DNA from 2 places in the Streptomyces sp. NPDC012935 genome. Region 2 is predicted to be linked to the other one. Evidence: predicted binding sites of a transcription regulator. Region 2 holds the regulator's gene; the other holds the start of a gene.
What was found. Region 2 encodes HspR, which represses chaperone genes until heat shock. Its sites were predicted from a motif close to TTGAGNNNNNNNNNCTCAA; they were not measured.
Positions count from the first base shown of each region.

Region 1 (12,252 bases), on a different contig from region 2:
CGAGGCCGTGCCCGCCCGCGTCGACACCAGCCGGCCGCACCCGGCCCGCGTCTACGACTGGTGGCTCGGCGGCAAGGACAACTACCCGGTGGACGAGGAGCTGGCCCGGAAGATCCTCGCCGTGGACGACACGGTCCTGCGCGGGGCGCGCGCCAACCGCCGGTTCATGGTCCGTGCCGTGCGTACCGTCGCCGAGGCCGGGATACGCCAGTTCCTGGACATCGGCACGGGCATCCCCACCGAGCCCAATCTGCACCAGGTGGCGCAGGGCGTCGCCGCGGAGTCCAGGGTCGTGTACGCCGACAACGACCCGATCGTGCTGCGGCACGCTCAGGCACTGCTGCACGGCTCGGCAGAGGGCAGCACCGACTATGTGCACGCCGACGTCCGCGACGCCGACACGCTGCTGGGCCGGGCGGGTGAGTCCCTGGACTTCGGCCGGCCGGTCGCGCTGTCGCTGGTCGCGCTGACCCACTACCTGGGCGACGACCCCGACGGCGACGACGTGTACGGCCTGGTGGAGAAGTACGTCGCCGCGCTCGCCCCGGGGAGCTACCTGATCCTCTCCCAGGTCACCCCGGACCTCAGCCCGGCGGCCATCGAGAAGGCGGCGAACCACTTCCGGCACAGCGGCACCCCGTTCTTTCCCCGGTCGCTGCCCGAGTTCTCCCGCTTCTTCGAAGGCCTTGAGCTGCTCGGCCCCGGCGTCATCCCGGTCTACGGCTGGCGGCCGGAGGCGCCGGACGTGGCGGCCCAGGCGGAGGGCATCGTGCCGGTGTACGCGGGGGTGGCGCGCAAGCCCTAGCAGGACGGGTGCCCGGGTGCGGTTACCCGTACGGGTGCGGTGAAAGGGTGCGCTCCCGCGCCCCGCCCTAGGTTCGGGACCAGAGCCCCGGCCCCCGGGCAAGCAAGGGAGCGCCTGTGACCGACACGCGGATACCGCCCGTCCCGCCCGCCGAACCGGGCGCGGCGCTGCTCAAGGCGGGCAGGTGGTTCCGGCCGGGCACGCCCGCGTCCGATCTGCACAGCGTCGCGCTGACGGGCGGGCGCGAGGCGGACGCCTTCTACCGGGACCGGTGGAGCCACGACAAGGTCGTGAACTCCACGCACGGCGTGAACTGCACGGGCTCGTGCCGCTGGCAGGTGTACGTCAAGGACGGGATCATCACCTGGGAGACCCAGCAGACCGACTATCCGAGCGTCGGCCCCGACCGCCCCGAGTACGAGCCCCGCGGCTGTCCCCGGGGCGCCGCCTTCTCCTGGTACACCTACTCCCCCACCCGGGTCCGCCACCCGTACGTCAGGGGCGTCCTCCTGGAGATGTACCGGGAGGCGAAGCAACGTCTGCGCGATCCGGTCCTGGCCTGGGCCGACGTCCAGAACGACCCCGAACGCCGCCGCCGTTACCAGCAGGCGCGCGGCAAGGGCGGCCTGGTGCGGGCGAGTTGGGACGAGGCGATCGAGATCGTCGCAGCCGCGCACGTCCACACCATCAAGACGTACGGCCCGGACCGCATCGCAGGCTTCTCCCCCATCCCCGCGATGTCGATGGTGTCGCATGCGGCGGGCGCCCGCTTCCACTCCCTCATCGGCGCCCCGATGCTCTCCTTCTACGACTGGTACGCCGATCTGCCGATCGCCTCCCCGCAGGTCTTCGGCGACCAGACCGACGTACCGGAGTCGGGCGACTGGTGGGACGCCGCGTATCTGATCATGTGGGGCTCGAACGTCCCGGTGACCCGGACGCCCGACGCGCACTGGATGGCGGAGGCCCGCTACCGGGGCCAGAAGGTCGTGGTGGTCGCACCCGACTACGCCGACAACGCCAAGTTCGCCGACGAGTGGCTCCACCCGCACCCCGGCACGGACGGCGCGCTGGCCCTCGCCATGGGGCACGTCGTCCTCAAGGAGTTCTTCGTCGACCGCGAGACGCCGTTCTTCGCGGACTACGTCCGGCAGTTCACCGACCTGCCCTTCCTGGTCACGCTGGAGGAGCGGGGCGGCGCCTACGTCCCGGCGAAGTTCCTGCGCGCCTCGGACCTGGGCCAGGAGGGCGCGAGTGCCGAGTGGAAGACGGTGGTGCTGGACGCCGCCACCGGTCGCGCGGTCGCCCCGAACGGCTCCCTCGGCTTCCGCTGGTCCGAGTCGGGAATGGGCAAGTGGAATCTCGAACTCGGCGACATACGTCCGACGTTGAGCCTGTACGGCAGTGAGGTGGCCGTCGGTGTCGAGGTGCTGCTGCCACGTTTCGACACCGAGGGCGGGGTGCACGGGCAGGGGCGCGGGGACGTCGTGAGGCGTGGTGTCCCGGCGACGAAGCTCGGCGGCGCACGGGGACCGCTGGTGACGACGGTCTTCGATCTGCTGCTGGCGCAGTACGGGGTGGCGCGGGAGGGGCTGCCCGGCCGTTGGCCCGCGTCGTACGACGACCGTGACGCGCCCGGCACCCCCGCCTGGCAGGAGGCGCACACCTCCGTCCCGGCCGCCAAGTGCATACGCATCGCGAGGGAGTTCGCGCGCACCGCCGAGCGGTCGAAGGGCCGCTGCATGATCCTGATGGGCGCCGGGACCAACCACTGGTTCCACTCCGAGACGATCTACCGCGCCTTCCTCGCCCTGCTCCAGCTCACCGGCTGCCAGGGCCGCAACGGCGGCGGCTGGGCGCACTACGTGGGCCAGGAGAAGTGCCGTCCGGTGACCGGCTGGGCGACGCTCGCCTCGGCGTCGGACTGGTCGCGGCCGCCGCGCCAGATGATCGGCACGGCGTACTGGTTCCTCAACACCGACCAGTGGCGCTACGACCGGTTCACGGCCGACGTGCTCGCCTCGCCGCTCGGCACGGGCCGGTTGCGGGGGATGACGGGTGCGGACTGTCTCGCGCTGTCGGCACGGACGGGGTGGATGCCGTCGTATCCGACGTTCGACCGCAATCCGCTGGAGCTGGGCGAGGTGTTCGGTGATCCGGTGTCGCGGGTGGTGGCCGAACTGCGCGCGGGGACCCTGAGGTTCGCCTGCGAGGACCCGGACGCGCCGGAGAACTGGCCGCGGGTGCTCACGCTGTGGCGGGCCAACCTGCTGGGCTCGTCGGCGAAGGGCGCCGAGTACTTCACACGGCACCTGCTCGGCACGCACTCGTCCCTGCAGGCGGAGGAGGCCCCCGAGGACGTACGGCCGCGGGACGTGACCTGGCACGACGAGGCGCCCGAGGGCAAGCTCGATCTCCTGCTGTCGCTGGACTTCCGGCAGACGTCGTCCACGCTGCTGTCGGACGTGGTCCTGCCCGCCGCGACCTGGTACGAGAAGCACGACCTGTCCAGCACGGACATGCACCCCTTCGTGCACTCCTTCACCCCGGCCGTGGACCCGCCGTGGCAGGCCCGCACCGACTTCGACGCGTTCAAGGCGCTGGCGGAGCGGCTGAGTGAGCTGGCCGTCGGCCATCTGGGGGTGCGCAAGGACCTGGTGGCGACCCCGCTCCAGCACGACACCCCGGGTGAGATGGCCCAGCCGGGCGGGGTCGTCCTGGACTGGCGGCGCGGGGAGTGCGATCCGGTGCCGGGCAAGACCATGCCGAACCTCACCGTCGTGGAGCGCGACTACACGGCGATCGGCGCCAGGTTCGCCGCTCTCGGGCCGCTGGCGGAAGAGCTCGGCCTGCCCGCCAAGGGCATCACGCTGAAGCCGGACGAGGAGGTCGAGGACCTCCGGCACCTGAACGGCGTGACATCCGACGGCCGGCCCTTGCTGGATACGGCCGTGAAGGCGGCGAACACCATCCTCGCCCTGTCGGGCACCACGAACGGCCGCCTCGCCACCCAGGGCTTCCGCACGCTCGAGGCCCGCACCGGGCAGGAGATGGCGCACCTGGCGGCGGAGCACGAGGGCAAGCGGGTCACGTACGCGGACACCCAGGCCGCGCCCGTGCCGGTGATCACCTCACCGGAGTGGTCGGGCAGCGAGTCGGGCGGGCGGCGCTACACCGCCTTCACCCTCAACACCGAGCACCTCAAGCCGTGGCACACCCTCACCGGCCGCCAGCATTTCTTCCTCGACCACGACTGGATCCACGAGCTGGGCGAGGCGCTGCCCGTCTACCGGCCGCCGCTGGACATGCACAAGCTGTTCGGCGAACCGCGCCTGGGACCGGACGGGCAGCAGGAGGTGACGGTCCGCTATCTCACCCCGCACAACAAGTGGTCCATCCACTCCGAGTACCAGGACAACCTGTTCATGCTGGCGCTCTCCCGGGGCGGCCAGAACATCTGGATGTCCCCGCAGGACGCGGACGCGATCGGCGTCGTCGACAACGACTGGGTGGAGGCGGCCAACCGCAACGGCGTGGTCGTCGCCCGGGCCGTGGTCTCGCACCGGATGCCGCCCGGGACCGTCTACATGCACCACGCGCAGGAACGCACCATCGCCGTCCCGAAGACGGAGGCCACCGGCAGGCGGGGCGGTATCCACAACTCGCTCACCCGGCTGATCCTCAAGCCGTCCCATCTCGTCGGCGGGTACGCCCAGTTGTCCTGGGCGTTCAACTACCTGGGCCCGACGGGCAATCAGCGCGACGAGGTGACGGTGATCCGCCGCCGCAGCCAGGAGGTCGAGTACTGATGCGTCCGATGGCCCAGATCGCGATGGTGATGAACCTCGACAAGTGCATCGGCTGCCACACCTGCTCGGTCACCTGCAAACAGGCGTGGACCAACAGGCGCGGCATGGAGTACGTCTGGTTCAACAACGTCGAGACCCGCCCCGGCCAGGGCTACCCCCGCCGCTACGAGGACCAGGAGCGGTGGCGCGGCGGCTGGGAGCTGAACCGGCGCGGGGCCCTGAAGCTGAAGGCGGGCGGCCGCTTCCGCAAGCTCGCCGGGATCTTCTCCAACCCCGAACTGCCGGAGATCAAGGACTACTACGAGCCCTGGACGTACGACTACAGGAACCTCACCGACGCCCCGCTCGGCGACGACTACCCGGTCGCCCGGCCGATCTCGGAGCTCGACGGCAAACCGATGAAGATCGAATGGTCGTCGAACTGGGACGACAACCTCGCCGGCGCCCCCGCCTACGGCAACCTCGACCCGATGGTGGAGCGGGCGCGGACGCAGGCCTCGGACAAGGTGAGGTTCGAGTTCGAGCAGACCTTCATGTTCTATCTGCCGCGCATCTGCGAGCACTGCCTCAACCCGTCCTGTGTCGCGTCGTGTCCGTCGGGGGCGATGTACAAGCGGGCGGAGGACGGCATCGTCCTCGTCGACCAGGACCGGTGCCGGGGCTGGCGGATGTGCGTGACGGGATGCCCGTACAAGAAGGTGTACTTCAACCACGCCACCGGCAAGGCCGAGAAGTGCACGATGTGCTACCCGCGGATCGAGGTCGGTCTGCCGACGGTCTGCTCGGAGACGTGCGTGGGCCGGCTGCGCTATCTCGGGGTGGTGCTGTACGACGCCGACAGGGTGACCGCCGCGGCGTCGGTGCGCAGCGAACGGGATCTGTACGAGGCGCAGTTGGGTGTCTTCCTCGACCCCGAGGACGCCGGGGTGCGGCACGCCTGCGACGCGGCGGGGATTCCGTACGACTGGGTGGAGGCGGCGCGCCGCTCCCCCGTGCACGCGCTGATCAGCAGGTACCGGGTGGCATTGCCGCTGCACCCGGAGTACCGGACGATGCCGATGGTCTGGTACATCCCGCCTCTCTCCCCGGTCGTGGACGTGCTGACGGAGACCGGGCACGACGGTGAGGACGCGCAGAACCTGTTCGGCGCGATCGACAGCCTGCGCATTCCGCTGGAGTACCTGGCGGAGATGTTCACGGCCGGCGCCATCGGCCCGGTCCGGTCCTCGCTGGAGAAGCTCGCCGCGATGCGCTCCCACATGCGGGCGATCAACCTCGGTGAGGAGCCGGATCCCTCGGTGTCGGCCGCCGTCGGTATGGAGGCGCACGAGATCGAGGAGATGTACCGGCTGCTGGCGATCGCCAAGTCCGAGGACCGGTACGTGATTCCGACGGCCGCCGTCGCGGACGCCCGGCACCTGGAGGAGTCCGCACTGCCGCAGGGGTGCAGCCTCGACTACGACGGCGGGCCCGGCATGGGCGGGGACGGCCCGTTCGGCCAGGACTCGGGCCGCAAGCTGCTGCCGCTGGTGTCGGTGGAGAACTTCCACGCCCTGCGCAGACGGCAGACGGCGGACGACGCGGCCGACCTTCCCCCCACAGCCCCCATGGCCCAATCAGCCGACACAGCCGAGACCGAGGAGGCCTGATGCCGTCCTTCGAGGTGCTGTACCAGGCGGCCGCACTGTGCCTGACCTACCCCGACGACGACTTCCGTGCCCGCCTCCCGCTGCTGCGCGAGGCGGCCCCGCAGCTACGGGAGTTCACCGACCACGCGGCCCTCACGCCCCCGCAGGAGCTGGCCGCCCACTACGTCGAGGTCTTCGACTTCAAGAACCGCCACAGCCTGTACCTGAGCTGGTGGCGCGACGGCGACACCCGGCGGCGCGGCATGTCACTGCTGCGCTTCAAGGACGTCTACCGCGCCCACGGCCTGGAGTTCACCGGCGAGGAGCTGCCCGACTTCCTGCCCGCGGTACTGGAGTTCGCGGCCCGCACCGGCGAGACCGACCTCCTGCTGGAACACCGGGACTGCCTGGAGGAGCTGCGCGCCCGGCTCACCGACTTCGGCACCCCGTACGCGTCCGTCCTGGACGCCGTGTGCGCCACCCTGCCGTCCGCGCAACCGGGGGCACGCCCATGACCACACTCCTGTGGGGCGTCCTGCCCTACGTCGTCTTCGCCCTGCTCGTCGCCGGCCTGATCTGGCGCCACCGCTACGACCGCTTCGGCTGGACCACGCGCTCGTCCCAGGTCTACGAGTCGAGGCTCCTGAACATCGCCTCGCCCGCCTTCCACTACGGCATCCTGTTCGTGCTGGTCGGCCATCTGGTGGGCCTGTTCGTCCCGGAGTCCTGGACGGACGCGCTCAGCGTCAGCGAGCGGACGTACCACGTGTTCTCCCTCTACGGCGGCACGGCGGCGGGGGTGCTGACGCTCGCCGGGATCGTCCTGCTGGTCTACCGCCGCCGCACGAAGGCACCCGTGTTCCGGGCGACCACGGCCAACGACAAGCTCATGTACGTCGTGCTGGCGGCGGCGATCGTGATGGGCATGGTCGCCAAGCTGTTCCACTCCTCAGGAGACGGCTACGACTACCGCCAGTCCATCGCCCCGTGGGCCCGCAGCCTCTTCACCCTCCAACCGGACGTCGACCGGATGGCGGGCGTGCCGGTGCTGTACGAGGTGCACGCGGTGATCGGCATGGTGCTCATCGCGCTGGTGCCGTACACCCGGCTGGTCCACATGTTCAGCGCGCCGGTGCAGTACCTGTTCCGGCCGTACGTGGTGTACCGCAGCCGGGACCCCGAGCAGCTGGGGCCCCGGCCGGAGCGGCGGGGCTGGGAGAAGACAGGGCCCTGAGCGGTCCCCAGGGCCTGTCGTTCGGATCATGCCGGCGCCGCCGAACGACAGGCCCTAGGCGGCGCCGCCCTTCTGGTCCTTCTCGTCGTCCACGATCTCCGCGTCCACCACACCGTCGTCGTCCTGCGGTGCGCTCTGCTCGGTGCCCGCGCCGGTGGCGCTGTCACTCGGCGCCTGCTGGGACTGGGCGTACATCGCCTGGCCCATCTGCTGGCTGACCGAGGCGAGTTTCTCGATGCCGGTGCGCAGGACGTTCGTCTCGGCGTTCTGCTCCAACTGCTGCTTCAGCTCAGTGATCGCCGACTCGACCTCGGACCTGGTGTCCGCCGGGACCTTGTCCTCGTTGTCGCGGATGAACTTCTCGGTCTGGTAGACGAGTTGTTCGGCCTGGTTGCGGGTCTCGGCGTCGTCGCGGCGCTTGCGGTCCTCCTCGGCGTACTGCTCGGCCTCCCGCATCATGCGGTCGATGTCGTCCTTCGGGAGGGCCGAGCCGCCCGTCACCGTCATCTTCTGCTCACGGCCGGTCGCCAGGTCCTTCGCGGAGACGTGCATGATCCCGTTGGCGTCGATGTCGAAGGCGACCTCGATCTGCGGGACGCCGCGCGGGGCCGGCGGCAGGCCGGTGAGGTCGAAGACGCCGAGCTTCTTGTTGTACGCCGCGATCTCGCGTTCGCCCTGGTAGACCTGGATGCCGACCGAGGGCTGGTTGTCGGTGGCCGTGGTGAAGATCTCCGAACGCCGGGTGGGGATGGTCGTGTTGCGTTCGATGAGCTTGGTCATGATGCCGCCCTTGGTCTCGATGCCGAGGGACAGCGGGGTGACGTCGAGCAGCAGGACGTCCTTGACGTCGCCGCGGATGACACCCGCCTGGAGGGCGGCGCCGACGGCGACGACCTCGTCGGGGTTGACGCCCTTGTGCGGGTCCTTGCCGGTCAGTTCCTTCACGAGGTCGGTGACGGCGGGCATCCGGGTGGAGCCGCCGACGAGGATGACGTGGTCGACAGCCGAGAGCTTGATGCCGGCGTCCTTGACCGCCTGGTGGAAGGGGGTCTTGCAGCGGTCCAGGAGGTCCGCGGTGAGCTCCTGGAACTGGGCGCGGGTCAGCTTCTCGTCGAGGTGGAGGGGCCCTTCGGCGGAGGCCGTGATGTAGGGCAGGTTGATCGTCGTCTCGGTGGAGCTGGACAGTTCGATCTTGGCCTTCTCGGCTCCCTCACGCAGCCGCTGCAAGGCCATTTTGTCGTTGCCGAGGTCGATGCCGTACTGCCCCTTGAACTTCTTCACCAGGTACTCGACGATCCGCTGGTCCCAGTCGTCGCCGCCCAGGTGGGTGTCACCGTTGGTGGCCTTGACCTCGATGACGCCGTCGCCGATCTCCAGCAGCGAGACGTCGAAGGTGCCGCCACCGAGGTCGAAGACCAGCACGGTCTGCTCCTCGCCCCGGTCGAGGCCGTAGGCGAGGGCGGCGGCCGTGGGCTCGTTGATGATCCTGAGCACCTTCAGGCCGGCGATCTCCCCGGCCTCCTTCGTGGCCTGCCGCTGGGCGTCGTCGAAGTACGCGGGAACGGTGATCACCGCGTCGGTGACATCCTCGCCGAGATACGACTCGGCGTCCCGCTTCAGTTTCTGCAGCACCCGGGCCGACAGCTCCTGCGCCCGGTAGCGGGAGCCGTCGATGTCGCCCTGATCCGGGAAGCGCCAGTTCGCATCGCCCATGTACCGCTTCATGGAGCGGGCGGTGCGCTCGACGTTCGTCACCGCCTGCCGTTTGGCCACCTCACCGACGAGTACCTCGCCGTTCTTGGCGAAGGCCACGACCGACGGTGTGGTCCTGGCCCCCTCCGCATTGGCGACGACCGTGGGTTCGCCGCCCTCCAGGACGGCGACCACCGAGTTCGTGGTCCCGAGATCGATCCCGACCGCGCGTGCCATCGCTGTCCCCTTCCGCCAGGGCACCCCTTGAACTCCAGCACAAAACTTGAGCGGGTTCTTGTCAATGGGACGGGTGACCGCGGGGACGGCCACCAAACAGTGGCTGAGCGATCGCTCAGGGTTCGGGAGGCCGGCCCGAAGGGCCGCCCCCCGAGGGGCGCGGGGAACTGCGCGACCAGCCACCGCGGCGCCGCAGCCGCCGGACGAGCAAACCGTGGCACCCCCGCAGACGACCCGCTACGCCAACTTCGCCGACAACGTGATCGTCGTGCCGGTCAGCGCCTGACTGACCGGACAGTTCTTCTTCGCATCCTCCGCCGCCGCAGCGAAGCCCTCGTCATCGAGGCCGGGCACGGTTCCCTCCACGGTGAGGTGAATCCCGGTGATCCCCTCACCCGGCTGGAAGTTCACGTCCGCCGAGGTGACGAGCTTGGTGGGCGGGGTGCCGGCACCCGCGAGGGCGTGCGACAGCGCCATGGAGAAGCAGCTGGAGTGCGCGGCGGCGATCAGCTCCTCGGGGCTGGTCTTGCCGTTCGCGTCCTGGGAGCGCGAGGCCCACGTGACCGGCTGGGCGGCGATGGCACCAGAAGAGTCGAAGTTGACGACACCGTTGCCCTCGAGCAGGTTGCCTTCCCAGACGGTGTGTGCGGAGCGCGTGGTAGCCACGGTTCTTCCTTTCGCGTGGGGGCCCGTTTCCTGGGTCCGTGCCCCCATCCGATCACACTCCGGCTCAACTCACCCGGAAGACCGGCCCACGCGGGGTGAACGGCAGGCGACGGCCCTGCGGGAGCAGGTACGCGTGCTCGCGCCGCACCCGCAGCACGTCGCACCAGCCGTCCGTGATGACCAGGACGGGCGCGCCGGGCGGGAAGTCGTCGGCGCGCTGGAGGAGGTCGATCCCGGGCTGCAGGACCGTACCGCCACGGCCGTGCACCCGTACCCGCCCCGCGATCTCCGTCACCGGCACATAGCCGGCGTCGTAGGGTCCCGCGTCGCAGAAAACCACCCGCGCGGCCGGTACGTCCCGGGCGGCGGCGTAGGAGGCGATGGCGCCGAGCGCCTTGCCGAGCAGCACGCTGCCCATCGAGGCGGAGGTGTCCAGGACGACGCCGAAGGTGCAGCGGGCGATCTCCTCGGGCGGGAAGTAGCGCCCCGCGCGCGGGATGTCGGGCGTCGACGACTGGCGGCGCGAGGGGCGGGCGTATGTCCGCACCGGCTCGGGACGTGGCACGAACTCGTCGAACCAGCGGGCCAGTCGGGCGTCCCAGGGCAGCGGCGGATGGCTGAGCGCGCGGATCTCCTGGACCAGGCCGCCGGGCAGGAAGCCGCGTTCGTGCTGCTGGTGCAGGTCGAGGCCGTGGGAGAGGCCGCGGCGGTAGAACTCGTCGAGGTCGCAGTAGTCGCCGGGGGCGCCGAGCGGGGCGCCCAGCACATCGCCGACGCCCTTGCCGCGCAGGGTGGCCAGGCGGCGCATCCGGCGCAGGTCGCCGACGATGCGGTCGTACACCTCCTCGGCGGACAGGCCGCCGAACTGCGCGTCGTACAGCAGTCCTTGGGGCATCTCGCCGACCTGCATCTCGCGCAGCCAGCCGTTGATGACGTAGTCGCAGGCGACGTTGAACAGGTACGGGTCGCGGGTGCCGCAGCGGTCGCCGTGGCGCAGGGCGGCGTGCAGCATCTCGTGGGCGAGGATGAACCGCCACTCCTCGTCCTCGAACGTCCGCAGCGGGTTGATGTAGATCTCGCCGGCCTCGGCGTTGACGGCGGCGACGGCGATGCCGTGCGCGCGGGCGAGTTCGGCGTCGGCGACCAGCTTGATGCCGGCCGCGATGCCGCCGAGCAGCGGGTAGGAGGTGATGAACCACTCCAGTGCCCACTGCCACGGCCGCTTCTTGACCGGCTCGCCGAGCATGGACTCGCGGCGGCCGCCCGCCAGGTCCATCGCGGTGGAGACGGTGCGGGTCAGCGCGGTGGCGAAGGCGAGCTGGTGGTCCGGGGGCGACCCGAACCAGCCCATCCACTCCACGAGCAGCTGGTCGGCCTCGGAGCCCGCGGTGCCGCAGCGCTCGTACGCGACCGGGACGCCGTCGCGCCGCCAGCGCGCGGCGAGCTGTTCCTCGTCGCCGTCCGGGTAGGTCAGGGGCAGGTGGTCGGGGGCCTTGCCGACCGGGAAGCTGAGCAGGAAACGGTTGACGACGACGCAGCGGGCGGCGAGGTCCGCGCGGTCGGGCTGCACGGGCCTGCCCTTCTTGGAAGGGACGTGACCGAAGCCGAGGTGCAGGACGGCGTGCGCGATCGCCCAGGCCCAGGCGGCGGGTTCGGCGATGCGGTCGGGGTGGACGTGCAGATCGCCGTCGGAGTCGACGCGGACGAGTCCGTCGTGGGGCGCCTGCTCGCACTTGTCCTGGCGGCAGACGGCGAACTCGACGGTGGCGAGCGCGGGATTGGCACGCACCAGTCGCAGGCCCTCGGCGAACGCCTCCGCCGCGAGGTCCCGCTTCTTCTTCCCCTTCCCCTTCCCTTTGTCGGAGGTACGGCTCATCGGCGCGCCTCCACCAGCCGGGGCATGTCCCGCGCGGCCTCCACCAGGAACCAGGACGGCAGGACGGGGTTGCCGTCGGCGTCGGAGGCGATCACGCTCTGGGCGACCTCGACGGAGATCTCCGCGAGCTGCACCAGCAGCGACTTCGCGCGGTACGCGGTCTGGCGGCCGCTCGCCGACATGTGCTCCTTGCTGACCGGCAGCTCCTTGACCAGGCGTCCCCGGAACGACTCGGCGAGGTAGTAGAGCAGGTCGCGGTCCTGCATGCGGTGCGGCCAGCGGGCGTCGCCCTTGATGATGGCCTC
Region 1 covers NZ_JBIBBC010000001.1:874,823-887,074, forward strand. The annotation lists gene ACFY5C_RS03780 (SAM-dependent methyltransferase) at 1-805, shown strand, start outside; gene ACFY5C_RS03785 (nitrate reductase subunit alpha) at 922-4,614, shown strand; gene narH (nitrate reductase subunit beta) at 4,614-6,263, shown strand; gene narJ (nitrate reductase molybdenum cofactor assembly chaperone) at 6,263-6,757, shown strand; gene narI (respiratory nitrate reductase subunit gamma) at 6,754-7,476, shown strand; gene dnaK (molecular chaperone DnaK) at 7,531-9,405, opposite strand; gene ACFY5C_RS03810 (OsmC family protein) at 9,643-10,071, opposite strand; gene ACFY5C_RS03815 (hypothetical protein) at 10,136-11,947, opposite strand; gene ACFY5C_RS03820 (ATP-binding protein) at 11,944-12,252, opposite strand, start outside.
Region 1: the regulator HspR is predicted to act here: its motif matches at 9,452-9,470, upstream of dnaK (molecular chaperone DnaK).

Region 2 (12,252 bases):
CAGAACTACCGCCGCCGCGTGGAGCGGGACCGGATCACGGTCAAGGAGATCGCCATCGCGAACCTCCTGACCGAGCTCCTGCCCGTCATCGACGACATCGGCCGCGCGCGTGAACACGGCGAACTCGTCGGCGGATTCAAGTCCGTCGCGGAGTCGCTGGAGACCGTCGCGGCGAAGATGGGACTGCAGGCGTTCGGCAAGGAGGGCGAGCCCTTCGACCCGACGATCCACGAGGCCCTGATGCACTCCTACGCGCCGGACGTCACCGAAACGACCTGCGTGGCGATCCTGCAGCCCGGGTACCGCATCGGCGAGCGCACCATCCGCCCCGCGCGGGTGGCCGTCGCCGAACCGCAGCCGGGCGCGCAGACCGTCAAGGCCGACGAGGCGACCGAGGCGGCCGACGACAAGGAGAGCGGTGGCCCGGACGAGGGCTGACGTTGAACTGACGAGGGACTACGGGAAGGGGGTACGTCGAGGATGAGCACCAAGGACTTCATCGAGAAGGACTACTACAAGGTCCTCGGCGTCCCCAAGGACGCCACCGAGGCCGAGATCAAGAAGGCGTACCGGAAGCTCGCCCGCGAGAACCACCCGGACGCCAACAAGGGCAACGCCAAGGCGGAGGACCGCTTCAAGGAGATCTCCGAGGCGAACGACGTCCTCGGCGACCCCAAGAAGCGCAAGGAGTACGACGAGGCCCGCGCCCTGTTCGGCAACGGCGGCTTCCGCCCGGGGCCGGGCGGCGCGGGCGGCGGCAACTTCAACTTCGACCTGGGCGACCTCTTCGGAGGCGGCGCCCAGGGCGGCGGCCAAGGAGGAGCCGGCGGCTTCGGCGGCGGACTCGGCGACGTCTTCGGGGGCCTGTTCAACCGCGGCGGCACGGGTACGACCCGTACCCAGCCCCGGCGCGGCCAGGACATCGACACCGAGGTCAACCTCAGCTTCACCGAGGCGATCGAGGGTGCGACGGTCCCGCTGCGGATGTCCTCGCAGTCACCGTGCAAGGCCTGCGCGGGCACCGGCGACAAGAACGGCACGCCGCGGGTGTGCCCGACCTGTGTCGGCACCGGCCAGGTGGCGCGGGGCTCGGGCGGTGGCTTCTCCCTCACCGACCCGTGCCCGGACTGCAAGGGGCGCGGCCTGATCGCCGAGCACCCCTGCATGGACTGCAAGGGCAGCGGCAGGGCGAAGTCGTCGCGCACCATGCAGGTCCGCATCCCGGCCGGGGTGTCGGACGGCCAGCGCATCCGGCTGCGCGGCAAGGGCGCACCCGGTGAGCGCGGCGGCCCGTCCGGCGACCTGTACGTCACCGTGCACGTCGAGGCGCACCCGGTGTTCGGCCGCAAGGAGGACAACCTCACCGTGACCGTCCCCGTGACCTTCACGGAGGCGGCCCTCGGCGGCGAGGTCAGGGTCCCCACCCTGGGCGGACCGCCGGTCACCCTGAAACTGCCGCCCGGCACACCCAACGGCCGCACCATGCGGGCGCGGGGCAAGGGCGCGGTCCGCAAGGACGGCACCCGCGGCGACCTTCTGGTCACCGTCGAGGTGAGTGTTCCGACGGACCTGACGGGGAAGGCTCGTGACGCACTCGAGGCGTATCGCGAGGCGACCGCGGGTGAGGATCCGCGGGCGGAGCTGTTCCAGGCCGCGAAGGGAGCATGAGTCAGATGGACGGTCGTCGACGCAACCCGTATGAACTGACCGAGGAGACCCCGGTCTACGTCATCTCGGTGGCGGCCCAGCTGTCCGGCCTGCACCCCCAGACCCTGCGCCAGTACGACCGCCTGGGCCTGGTGTCCCCGGACCGCACCGCGGGCCGGGGGCGCCGTTACTCGGCCCGTGACATCGAACTGCTGCGCACCGTCCAGCAGTTGTCGCAGGACGAGGGCATCAACCTCGCGGGCATCAAGCGCATCATCGAACTGGAGAACCAGGTCGCGGCGCTCCAGTCCCGGGTGGCCGAGCTCCAGGCCGCAGTCGAAGGGGCCGCGGCGGCGATGCAGCAGCGCGAGGCGGCGGTACACGCGTCGTACCGCCGCGATCTGGTGCCGTACCAGGAGGTGCAGCAGACCAGCGCGTTGGTGGTGTGGCGGCCGAAGAAGGCCAAGGACTAGGCGGCACAGCCGTACGCGAAAGGGGCCCGGAGACTTCTCCGGGCCCCTTTCCCATGCCGTCAGCGGCCGACGAAGTACTCCGGTGAAGTGCTCCGCGCGCTCTGGCGGCCGTAGGCGTTTGCGGCGTACACCTCGGCGATGCAGGGCCGGTCGCCGTGGCCGGCGTCAGGCGGTCGACGGCGCTCTGCGTGGAGGACAGGGAGTCGGAGTCCCGGGCGTCGACAGCGGCCACGTAGTAGTACGCCCTGCCGCGCGGGGCGGAGGTGGCGTCGTACGACGTGCCGGACGTGGACGTGGCGGACGTGGACGTGCCGGACGTGGCACCGAGGGGGCTCCAGGCCCCCGTGTCGGCCGTACGGCGGTGGGCCCGGTACCCGGTGACCCCGGCGTCGTCGGCCGCGGTCCAGGCCACCTTCGTGGCCGCGTCGGCGGGCGGGCCCGTGAGACCCGTAGGGGCGGTTACGGCCGACGCCGCGTCAGGGAATCAGGTCCCCGATCGCATCCACGACCAGCATCCACATCGGCTGAGCGCCCGTGCCGAATCCGGCCGCGAGGCCGTAGCCGAGGCTCGCGTCCATGGCCTCCGGGGCCGCGCCCTCGCGCCAGTCGGCCGAGACCTCGCCGTTGCCCTGGGAGGTGAACTCGCCGAGGCGTCGGCCGTCGCGCAGGAGGCGGCTGTCCGGCACGGAGTCGGGTAGCAGCCGCCAGATGTGGCCGGCGTGCCGGACGTCGACCGCGTACGAACGCCGGGTTAGCCGTCCCTTCGCCGGGCGCACCTCCGCCTCCTCGCCGTCCACGGTGAGCGTGAGCAGGTCGCCGGCCCGGGTGCCGACGGGGATGTGCTCCTCGGCCTCGGTTCCGGCGGACCGGCTCAGCACGATCCGCGGTACCACCGCGCCCTCGACGACGACTTCGCCGCGCTCGGTGTCCAGACGGACGGTCAGCGTGCCGAACCGGCTGTCCTCGACGAGGGTTTCGGTGATGACGGTCATGCGGGTGATCTTCGCAGTTTCGGCCGTGTCGGTCAGGTGGCGGGTGCGGTCACCGTCCAGGACGTGGTGCCGCGCCGCGTGCCCCGGGTGAGGGCCGGCGAGGTTCAGGCCACTGCGGCGGACGCGGCAGACGCGGCGGTCGTGCGCCTGGCTGAGTTCATTCGATCATCTGGTCGGTTGAGGGACGGCAGGTCGGAGTCGTCCTGAACCGGACTCATGGTGAATGAGGTTGGTTGTACGGATCTTGGCAGCGTGCTCGATCAAGGTTCGGTGGAGGGGGTGTAACGGGCGTTGCGATATGTTTCGCCATGTCTTTACATGATCAGCGGAGCGTGGTGTTGCGCACTCGTTAAGTGATTCCGCTTGACGCTGGGGGCGGTCGACGCGTTGGCTTTTCAGTCATCTGGGCGCAATGGCGCGCCCGTGTCCCGAAGCACCAGAAGTGAGCTCCTCTATGCGTCCCTTGCGCCCCCTGCGCCGCACCGCCACCGCCGTGGCCGCCGCGTCCACGATGACCCTCTCGCTGGCAGCGTGCGGGGCACTGGGCGTCACCGGGGACAGCAGTGAGGCGAGCCCGACCAAGGGCGACGACGTCACCGTGGGGCTGCTGCTCCCGGAGACGGCGAACACGCGCTACGACAAGTTCGACTACCCGATCATCAAGAACAAGGTCGCGGAGCTCACCGACAAGCAGGGCCAGGTCGACTACCGAAACGCGGACGCCGACGCGGAGAAGCAGGCCAGCCAGCTCCAGCAGATGATCGACGACCAGGTCGACGTGATCCTGCTGGACGCCGTGGACGCCCACGCGATAGCCGGCGGCGTGCAGAAGGCCAAGGACGCCGGCATCCCGGTCATCGCCTACGACCGCCTCGCCGAGGGGCCGATCGACGCGTACGTCTCCTTCGACAACGAACTCGTCGGTGAGGTGCAGGGCCGCTCCCTCATGGACGCCATGGGCCCGAACGTCGACTCGTCCGACAAGATCGTCATGATGAACGGGTCGCCCACCGACCCGAACGCAAAGCAGTTCAAGGCGGGCGCCCTCTCCGAGCTCAACGGCTCGGTGGACATCGCCAAGTCCTACGACACCAAGGACTGGAAGCCCGAGAACGCCCAGGCCAACATGACCGAGGCGATCAAGGCCATCGGCGCTAACAACATCAAGGGCGTGTACTCCGCCAACGACGGCATGGCCGGCGGCATCATCAAGGCGCTGCAGGCCCAGGGCGTGACCGACCTGCCGCCCGTCACCGGCCAGGACGCCGAACTGGACGCCATCCAGCGGATCCTGAGCGGCGAGCAGTACATGAGCGTCTACAAGTCGTACCCGCAGGAGGCGGAGAGCGCCGCGGAGATGGCCGTGGCCAAGGTCCAGGGCAAGGACATCCAGTTCGACTCCCTCACCCAGGATCAGGTCGACAGCCCTACCGCCAAGGGCATCCCGGCCCTGCTGGTGCCGGTGGTCGCCCTGACGAAGAAGAACATCGAGGAGACCGTCCTCGCTGACGGGATCTATGAGGTGTCGGAGATCTGCACGGGCGAGTACAAGGCCGCGTGCGCGGCGGCCGGGCTCACCAAGTAGGGCCCAGGTGCGGTTCAGCGGACAGGGTCCGTCGGTCTTCCGACGGGCCCTGTCCCGCTGTCCGGTGTGCTTTGCCGTGGCCGACGGCGAAGGGTCTGCTTTGCGAGTGCGGAGGCAGTACCGGATCAGGTCGCGGACTTGGGTGTGGAGGAGCTTGCGGTCGGCGATTCCGCTCCCGACGGCGTTCGCGAGTGTGACGTGGCCCGCCGTGGCCGCGCTGCGGATGTCCGGGCAGCCGATCGCCGAGCCGGGGCGGCAAGAGCTCGATGCCGTCCTCGAAGGCACACGGCGCGCTCCTGTCGGGCATCGCCCGGGCCGTCCGTCCGGCCGACGTGCTTTGCAGCGCACAGCGCAAAGGCCGGGATGACACCCCCAGCTTGTTGCAACCCGGCGGACGGAGGCCGGTCAAAACCGGTACGTACTGGTGGTTTACGGCGCCCGTCCCGGCGGGAGCCGTGTTGCGGAGCACGGCCGGTCCGCGCATAGTTGCGCTGCGGAAGCGCGAGCGAACCGTAGGCCCGAAGGGCCGAGCACGGTGGGCCTGTCGACCAGAGCCACGCCCGGCCCGGGTGTCCCGGCAGAGGTCGTCACCGCGCTCCGGAGGTGAGCGAGCCGGCGAAACGCAAGAACCGGGGGTGGATGGGGCGATGGCCGGGCACGGGACGGAGGAGCATCCCCACGGTGCCGACCGACTGTGCGACGCAGGGGATCGCGTGTACTCCCGGGCCGTACGGCGTGGCCGGGTGCCGCGCCGGGACGCGGACCCGGTGCCCTGCCTGCTGGAGCTGGCGCTGCTGCATCCCGACCCCGACGACATGGACTGGCTGGTCCCGACCTCCCCGCAGGAGGTCATGACGCGGCTGCTGCGCGGGGTGTACGACGAGGTCAGCGCGAGCCAGCGGCGGGTGGGCTCGGCGGTGGCGGCGTTCGAGTGGTACGCCGGGCTCGGCCCCCAGCCGCCGCAGGTGTCCGGTGTCGAGGGCACGGCCATCCGGGTCCTGGACGGTGACTCGCGCATCCAGGGCGCGCTGGACGAGGCGACGCAGGCGTGCACCAGCCAGGTGCTGACCGTGCAGCCCGGCGGCATCCGTCCCGAGCACGAGCTCACGGAGGGGCTGCACCGGGCGATGGAGCTGCGGGGGCGGGGCGTGCGGATGCGCGACCTCTACACGCACGTGGCGAGGCACGGCCAGGGTCTGCTGAACTACCTGGAACTGATGGGCGATTCGGTGGAGGCCCGCACGCTGGACGAGGTGATCGACCGGCTGATCCTCTTCGACCGTACGGTGGCCTTTGTCCCGGCGAACGCCGACCGCACGATGGCGCTGGAACTGCGGCATCCGGCGCTGGTGAACTACCTGGTCACGGTCTTCGAGCGGCTGTGGCGCCTTGCGATCCCGCTGACCGCGCCCCTGCCCGACACCGGCATCGAGGGCATCTCCCACCGAGAACAGTCCATCGCGGCGCTGCTCGCCGAGGGCCACCAGGACGCGGTGATCGCGGAGCGGCTGGGGATAAGCGTACGGACGTGCCGTGCGCACATCGCGCGCCTGTCGGAGACGCTGGGCGCGGCGAGCCGTACCCAACTCGGCGTCCGCATCGCCCAGGTGGGCCTGGACCGCCAGCGGGCGTCGTCGTCGGGGGCCGCGGTGATCAGCGCGGCCGGGGTTCCCCGGGTGCCCGGGCTACCCGGTCAGGAATCCCCGACCGGCCGGTGAGACAGCCGGGTTGAGCTCGAACCGGCCGAGCCCGAACCGGTCACGGCACTCGCGTCGCTCAGTTCTCGTTGTCGAGGATTCCGGACTGTGCGATGAGGAAGCCGAGTTGAGCCCGGCTCCCGCTGCCCAGGGCGGTGGCCAGCTTGGCGATGTGGGCCCGGCAGGTGCGCACGTTCATGCCCAGCCGGCGGGCGATCGCCTCGTCGACGTGGCCCTCCACGAGCAGCTTCGCGATGGAGTGCTGGATCTCCGTGATGCCGTCGGGCGCGGTCTCGTAGGGCGCGTGCTCGGTCAGCGGAACCGCGCGGCTCCACATGAACTCGAAGACCTTGATCAGGTAGCGGATGAGTCCGGGCTGGCGCAGCTCCAGGGCCACCTGCTGGTCGTCGCGGGTGGGGATGAAGGCGACCGACTCGTCGCAGATGATGAGGCGCTCGACCAGCTCGTCGATGGTGCGGTACTCCACCTTGCCGTCCGAGAGCTGGGCGACATAGGCCAGCTTGCCCGGGTTGTAGCGCACCGTGTGCTGATAGAGGGTCCTTATGCGCACCCCGCGTTCGATCAGCGGACGGTCCCGCTCCAGGCCCTGCAACAAGCTGCTCTCCGAGATGCGGTTGCTCGGCTGGACCGTGAGCATCTCGGTCTGGCACTGGGCCGTGGCCAGATTGAGGGCGGCGTTGATCCGCTCCCCGCCCTCCAGCACGGTGATGGAGTGCGTGCCCCCCGTCACCTGAGCGCTGAGGTCCATGAATGGCTGGAGTGCGTCGGCCAGCTCGACGGAGAGCCGCCTGCGATCGGAGATCTCCCGCTCGATGGGATTGAGCCGCTGAGCCAGAGCGACCGACGCCGGAACGGGACGCAGCCAGTTCGGGTCGTCCGCATCCGGGTAGAGCAGAGCGAACTCCATCAGGCAGGGGACGGACTCCACATCTGTGCGGGCGATACGCCCCGTGCGCAGCGCGTTCGCATAGAGTCGGCCACCTTCCGCGCACATCTCGGTCATCGCATGGGGATGTATCGCTTTAGTCTGATTCGTCACCAAATCTCCACCCCCCAGGGTCCTGAACATGCAGGAACATGATGCACCGATCGTGTGGCCATGAAGTGCCCGAATGAGCCATCGTCTTACTCGACGGGGGAAGAGGGGACCTTCAAGTGAGGACGAAGCCGACTATGCGGAACAGAATGCTTCGCTCGATTCTTGTCGCCGCCTTCTCCACCGTTGTGGCCTTCGGAGTCCTGGGGGGCCTCTCGGAATCGAAGAGCGACTCGCGAGCGGACAGTAGCTGGCCCACCCAGTCACAGACTGTCACGATTGCCGGGGACAGCTCCTGGCCGGCCAACGCCAAGGCGAGCAGCGGTGAGCGGGAGTCGGCATGACCACCCCACCCGACGACCGCTCCTTCCGCCGAGAGATGGCCACCGCCTACCGCTCCGGCTGGCACTTCATCGACCTGGTCACCGCGATCCCCCACTCCGGTGACTCGTTGATGGTGACCGTCTTCGGAGAGCCGGTGGTCGTGACGCGGGACGAGGACGAGGACGTGCGGGCATACCGGTGTCTGCGACGGCCTCGGGGGGCGCCGCAACCCGTCAGGTGCGCCATCCGGTACGGAATGATCTTCGTCAATCTCGATCAGCGCGACCACCGCCTGGTGGAACCGGAGGCCCCGGCCCCAAGGACTATCTCAGCCACCCCCCGCAGTGCCTGACGCGATTCCCCCGTCGTAACAGATCGCTCAGGTGCTTCCCCCCGCAGCGGCGTCACCGTGACCTGAACACGGTGACGCCGCTGCAGTTTCCGGGTGACATTTCCCCGTTTCCCCCCGTTCCGCCGGTGGCCGAAACCGGTCATCCGGTATCCAGCCACTGGAACCAGGCCCCCGGGAGTCCCGTCCCAGGGCTCACCCGCGTTCACCCCTGTCCCATCGCCCGCGTCAGTTCGATCTCGATCACGACCCGGTCGGGATTGGGCCGCGGCGTGCGCCCGTACCGCTGCGCGTACCGGCGCACCGCCTCCGCTACCCGCTCGGGGTCGTTCCGGACGCGTGCCAGGCCCTCCAGCGTCGCCCACCGCCGTCCGTCCACCTGGCAGACCGCGACCCGGGCGCCGTCCGGGCCGGCGGCCCGGACATGGCCCACCTTCGCGCTGGACTTGTTCGCGATCACCCGAGCAAGCCGCGCCTCAGGGTCGTATGTCACTCCGACGGGTACGACATGGGGGGTGAGGTCCGGGCGCAGGGTCGTCAGGGTGCACAGGTGTCTTTCCTGCCAGAAGGCGAGGTACGGCGCGTCCGGCGCGCCAGGATCCTGGGGGTATGCGGCCATGGCCCGGAACCCTAGGCCCTTCCTGACGACAGGGCCTGGCCGCCCCCAGTCTCCCCGGGGCGACCTTGAGTGGAATAGACTCAACTTTGTGTACGCTGACTCAGTCAGTACTGGGAGACGCTGACGGCAGGAGGAGAACGCCAACGTGGACGCCGAGCTGACCAACAGGAGCCGGGACGCGATCAACGCGGCCAGTAACCGGGCCTTGACCGAGGGGCATGCGGACCTCACGCCTGCCCACCTGCTCCTTGCTCTGCTCCAGGGCCAGGAGAACGAGAACATCATCGATCTGCTGGCGGCCGTCGACGCCGACCAGGCCTCCGTGCGGGCCGGCGCCGAGAAGGCGCTCGCCGCGCTGCCCAGCGTGACCGGGTCCACGGTCGCGCCCCCGCAGCCCAACCGCGAGCTGCTCGCCGTGATCGCGGACGCCCAGGCGCGTGCCAGGGAGCTCGGGGACGAGTACCTCTCCACCGAGCACCTGCTGATCGGCACCGCCGCCAAGGGCGGCCAGGCGGGTGAGGTGCTCGCCCAGCAGGGGGCCACGGCGAAGAAGCTGCTGGAGGCCTTCCAGAAGGCCCGCGGGGGGCGCCGCGTCACCACCGCCGACCCCGAGGGGCAGTACAAGGCGCTGGAGAAGTTCGGGACCGACTTCACGGCCGCCGCCCGGGAGGGCAAGCTCGACCCCGTCATCGGGCGGGACCAGGAGATCCGGCGGGTCGTGCAGGTCCTCTCGCGGCGCACCAAGAACAACCCCGTCCTCATCGGTGAGCCCGGCGTCGGCAAGACCGCCGTCGTGGAGGGGCTCGCCCAGCGGATCGTCAAGGGGGACGTGCCGGAGTCGCTGAAGAACAAGCGGCTCGTCGCGCTCGACCTGGGCGCCATGGTCGCCGGGGCGAAGTACCGCGGTGAGTTCGAGGAGCGGCTGAAGACCGTGCTCGCGGAGATCAAGGGCTCCGACGGCCAGATCATCACCTTCATCGACGAGCTGCACACGGTCGTGGGCGCCGGTGCCGGCGGCGACTCCGCCATGGACGCCGGGAACATGCTCAAGCCCATGCTCGCGCGCGGTGAGCTGCGCATGGTCGGCGCCACCACCCTCGACGAGTACCGCGAGCGGATCGAGAAGGACCCCGCCCTGGAGCGGCGCTTCCAGCAGGTGCTGGTCGCCGAACCGACCGTCGAGGACACCATCGCGATCCTGCGCGGGCTCAAGGGGCGCTACGAGGCCCACCACAAGGTGCAGATCGCGGACAGCGCGCTGGTCGCCGCGGCCACCCTCTCCGACCGGTACATCACCTCCCGGTTCCTGCCCGACAAGGCCATCGACCTCGTCGACGAGGCCGCCTCCCGGCTCCGGATGGAGATCGACTCGTCCCCCGTCGAGATCGACGAGCTCCAGCGGTCCGTGGACCGGCTGAAGATGGAGGAGCTGGCCCTCAGCAAGGAGACCGACGCGGCCTCTCTCGAACGCCTGGAGCGGCTGCGCCGCGATCTCGCCGACAAGGAGGAGGAGCTGCGGGGCCTGACCGCCCGCTGGGAGAAGGAGAAGCAGTCCCTCAACCGCGTCGGCGAGCTGAAGGAACGGCTCGACGAGGCGCGCGGACAGGCCGAACGCGCCCAGCGCGACGGTGACTTCGACTCCGCCAGCAAGCTGCTCTACGGCGAGATCCCCGCCCTGGAGCGGGACCTGGAGGAGGCCTCGCAGGCCGAGGAGGAGGCCGCCAAGAGCACGATGGTCAAGGAGGAGGTCGGCTCCGACGACATCGCCGACACCGTCGCCGCCTGGACCGGCATCCCGGCCGGCCGCCTCCTGGAGGGCGAGACGCAGAAACTCCTGCGGATGGAGGAGGAGTTGGGCAAGCGGCTCATCGGACAGGGGGAGGCCGTGCGTGCCGTGTCGGACGCGGTACGCCGCACCCGCGCCGGCATCGCCGACCCGGACCGCCCGACCGGCTCCTTCCTCTTCCTCGGCCCGACCGGCGTCGGCAAGACCGAACTCGCCAAGGCCCTCGCCGACTTCCTCTTCGACGACGAACGGGCGATGGTCCGCATCGACATGTCGGAGTACGGCGAGAAGCACAGCGTGGCCCGGCTGGTGGGCGCGCCTCCCGGGTACGTCGGCTACGAGGAGGGCGGCCAGCTGACGGAGGCGGTGCGCAGGCGGCCGTACAGCGTCGTGCTGCTCGACGAGGTCGAGAAGGCGCACCCCGAGGTCTTCGACATCCTCCTTCAGGTGCTGGACGACGGGCGGTTGACGGACGGACAGGGCCGTACGGTCGATTTCCGCAACGCGATCCTGGTGCTGACGTCCAACCTGGGCAGCCAGTTCCTGGTCGACCCGATCACCAGTGAGGCGGAGAAGAAGGAGCAGGTCCTGGAGGTGGTCCGGGTTTCCTTCAAGCCGGAGTTCCTCAACCGCCTGGACGACCTGGTGGTCTTCTCGGCCCTGTCCAAGGACGAGCTGAGCCGGATCGCCCGGCTCCAGATCGACCGGCTCGCCAAGCGGCTGGCCGAGCGGCGGCTCACCCTCGAGGTCAGCGACGAGGCCCTGGCCTGGCTCGCCGACGAGGGCAACGACCCGGCCTACGGTGCCCGGCCGCTGCGCCGTCTCGTCCAGACCGCCATCGGCGACCGCCTCGCCAAGGAGATCCTCTCCGGCGAGGTCAAGGACGGCGACACGGTCCGGGTGGACTCCTTCGGGGACGGCCTGATCGTGGGGCCGGCCACGGGGAAGACGCTGTAGCCGCACGAAACGGTGGGACGGCCCGCCCCGCATCCCGGGGCGGGCCGTCGTCATGGGGTCACTTCGTCACGTGGCCGCGCGGTCACATGGTGAACGCGGCGAAGCGCACGAGTGCGGTGTCGGCGTCCTCGTACTCCACCCTCACCTGCACCGCGTGGGCGCCCGCGTCGGGATGGCCGCCCGGGGCGTCCAGATCGAGACACAGATCGACGTCCACGCCGCCGCAGAACTGCGTCCCGGGCGCGGGGGCGTCCGGATAGGTCTGCCTGAGCCAGTCCGGGACGTCGGCGCGCGGCATGCGGAAGGTCGCGCTGTAATGGATGTCCTGGAACCCTTGCGTCTTGCACGACCCGACGACCTCGGCGCCGTCCGGCAGCTCGGCCCCGCCGAAGTGCAGGGCGTCCGGGCAGGCGACCGTGTCGGGACCGGAGCGGGGCGGGTCGTCCGCCACCACCCACATCACCACCAAGGCCATGAGGCCCGCCAGGACCAGCCCCGGCAGTGCCACGATCGCGGCGAACATCGGCCATCTGGTGCGGCCGCGGCGCTCCTGTGCGTCCACGTGTGTTCCGGACATGACGCCCGCCTTCCGCAGCGGTCCGTTGCGACAGGCCAGATCATGTCAGCCGACGGCAGACAGGCCCTGTCCGGGCTTGCCACCCCCCTCCCCGCATGGGGGAGGATGGCGGAATCCGTACGAAGGGAAAATCACGGTGAGCATCGACCCGTCCTCGATCCCGAACTTCGGGGGCCAGCAGCCGGAGCC
Region 2 covers NZ_JBIBBC010000002.1:515,738-527,989, forward strand. The annotation lists gene grpE (nucleotide exchange factor GrpE) at 1-438, shown strand, start outside; gene dnaJ (molecular chaperone DnaJ) at 481-1,668, shown strand; gene ACFY5C_RS07725 (heat shock protein transcriptional repressor HspR) at 1,674-2,120, shown strand; gene ACFY5C_RS07730 (hypothetical protein) at 2,597-3,112, opposite strand; gene ACFY5C_RS07735 (sugar ABC transporter substrate-binding protein) at 3,567-4,697, shown strand; partial or broken gene ACFY5C_RS07740 (hypothetical protein) at 4,860-5,045, opposite strand; gene ACFY5C_RS07745 (LuxR C-terminal-related transcriptional regulator) at 5,345-6,415, shown strand; gene ACFY5C_RS07750 (helix-turn-helix transcriptional regulator) at 6,474-7,418, opposite strand; gene ACFY5C_RS07755 (hypothetical protein) at 7,792-8,127, shown strand; gene ACFY5C_RS07760 (pyridoxamine 5'-phosphate oxidase family protein) at 8,330-8,743, opposite strand; gene clpB (ATP-dependent chaperone ClpB) at 8,889-11,486, shown strand; gene ACFY5C_RS07770 (hypothetical protein) at 11,569-12,063, opposite strand; gene ACFY5C_RS07775 (YbjN domain-containing protein) at 12,200-12,252, shown strand, end outside.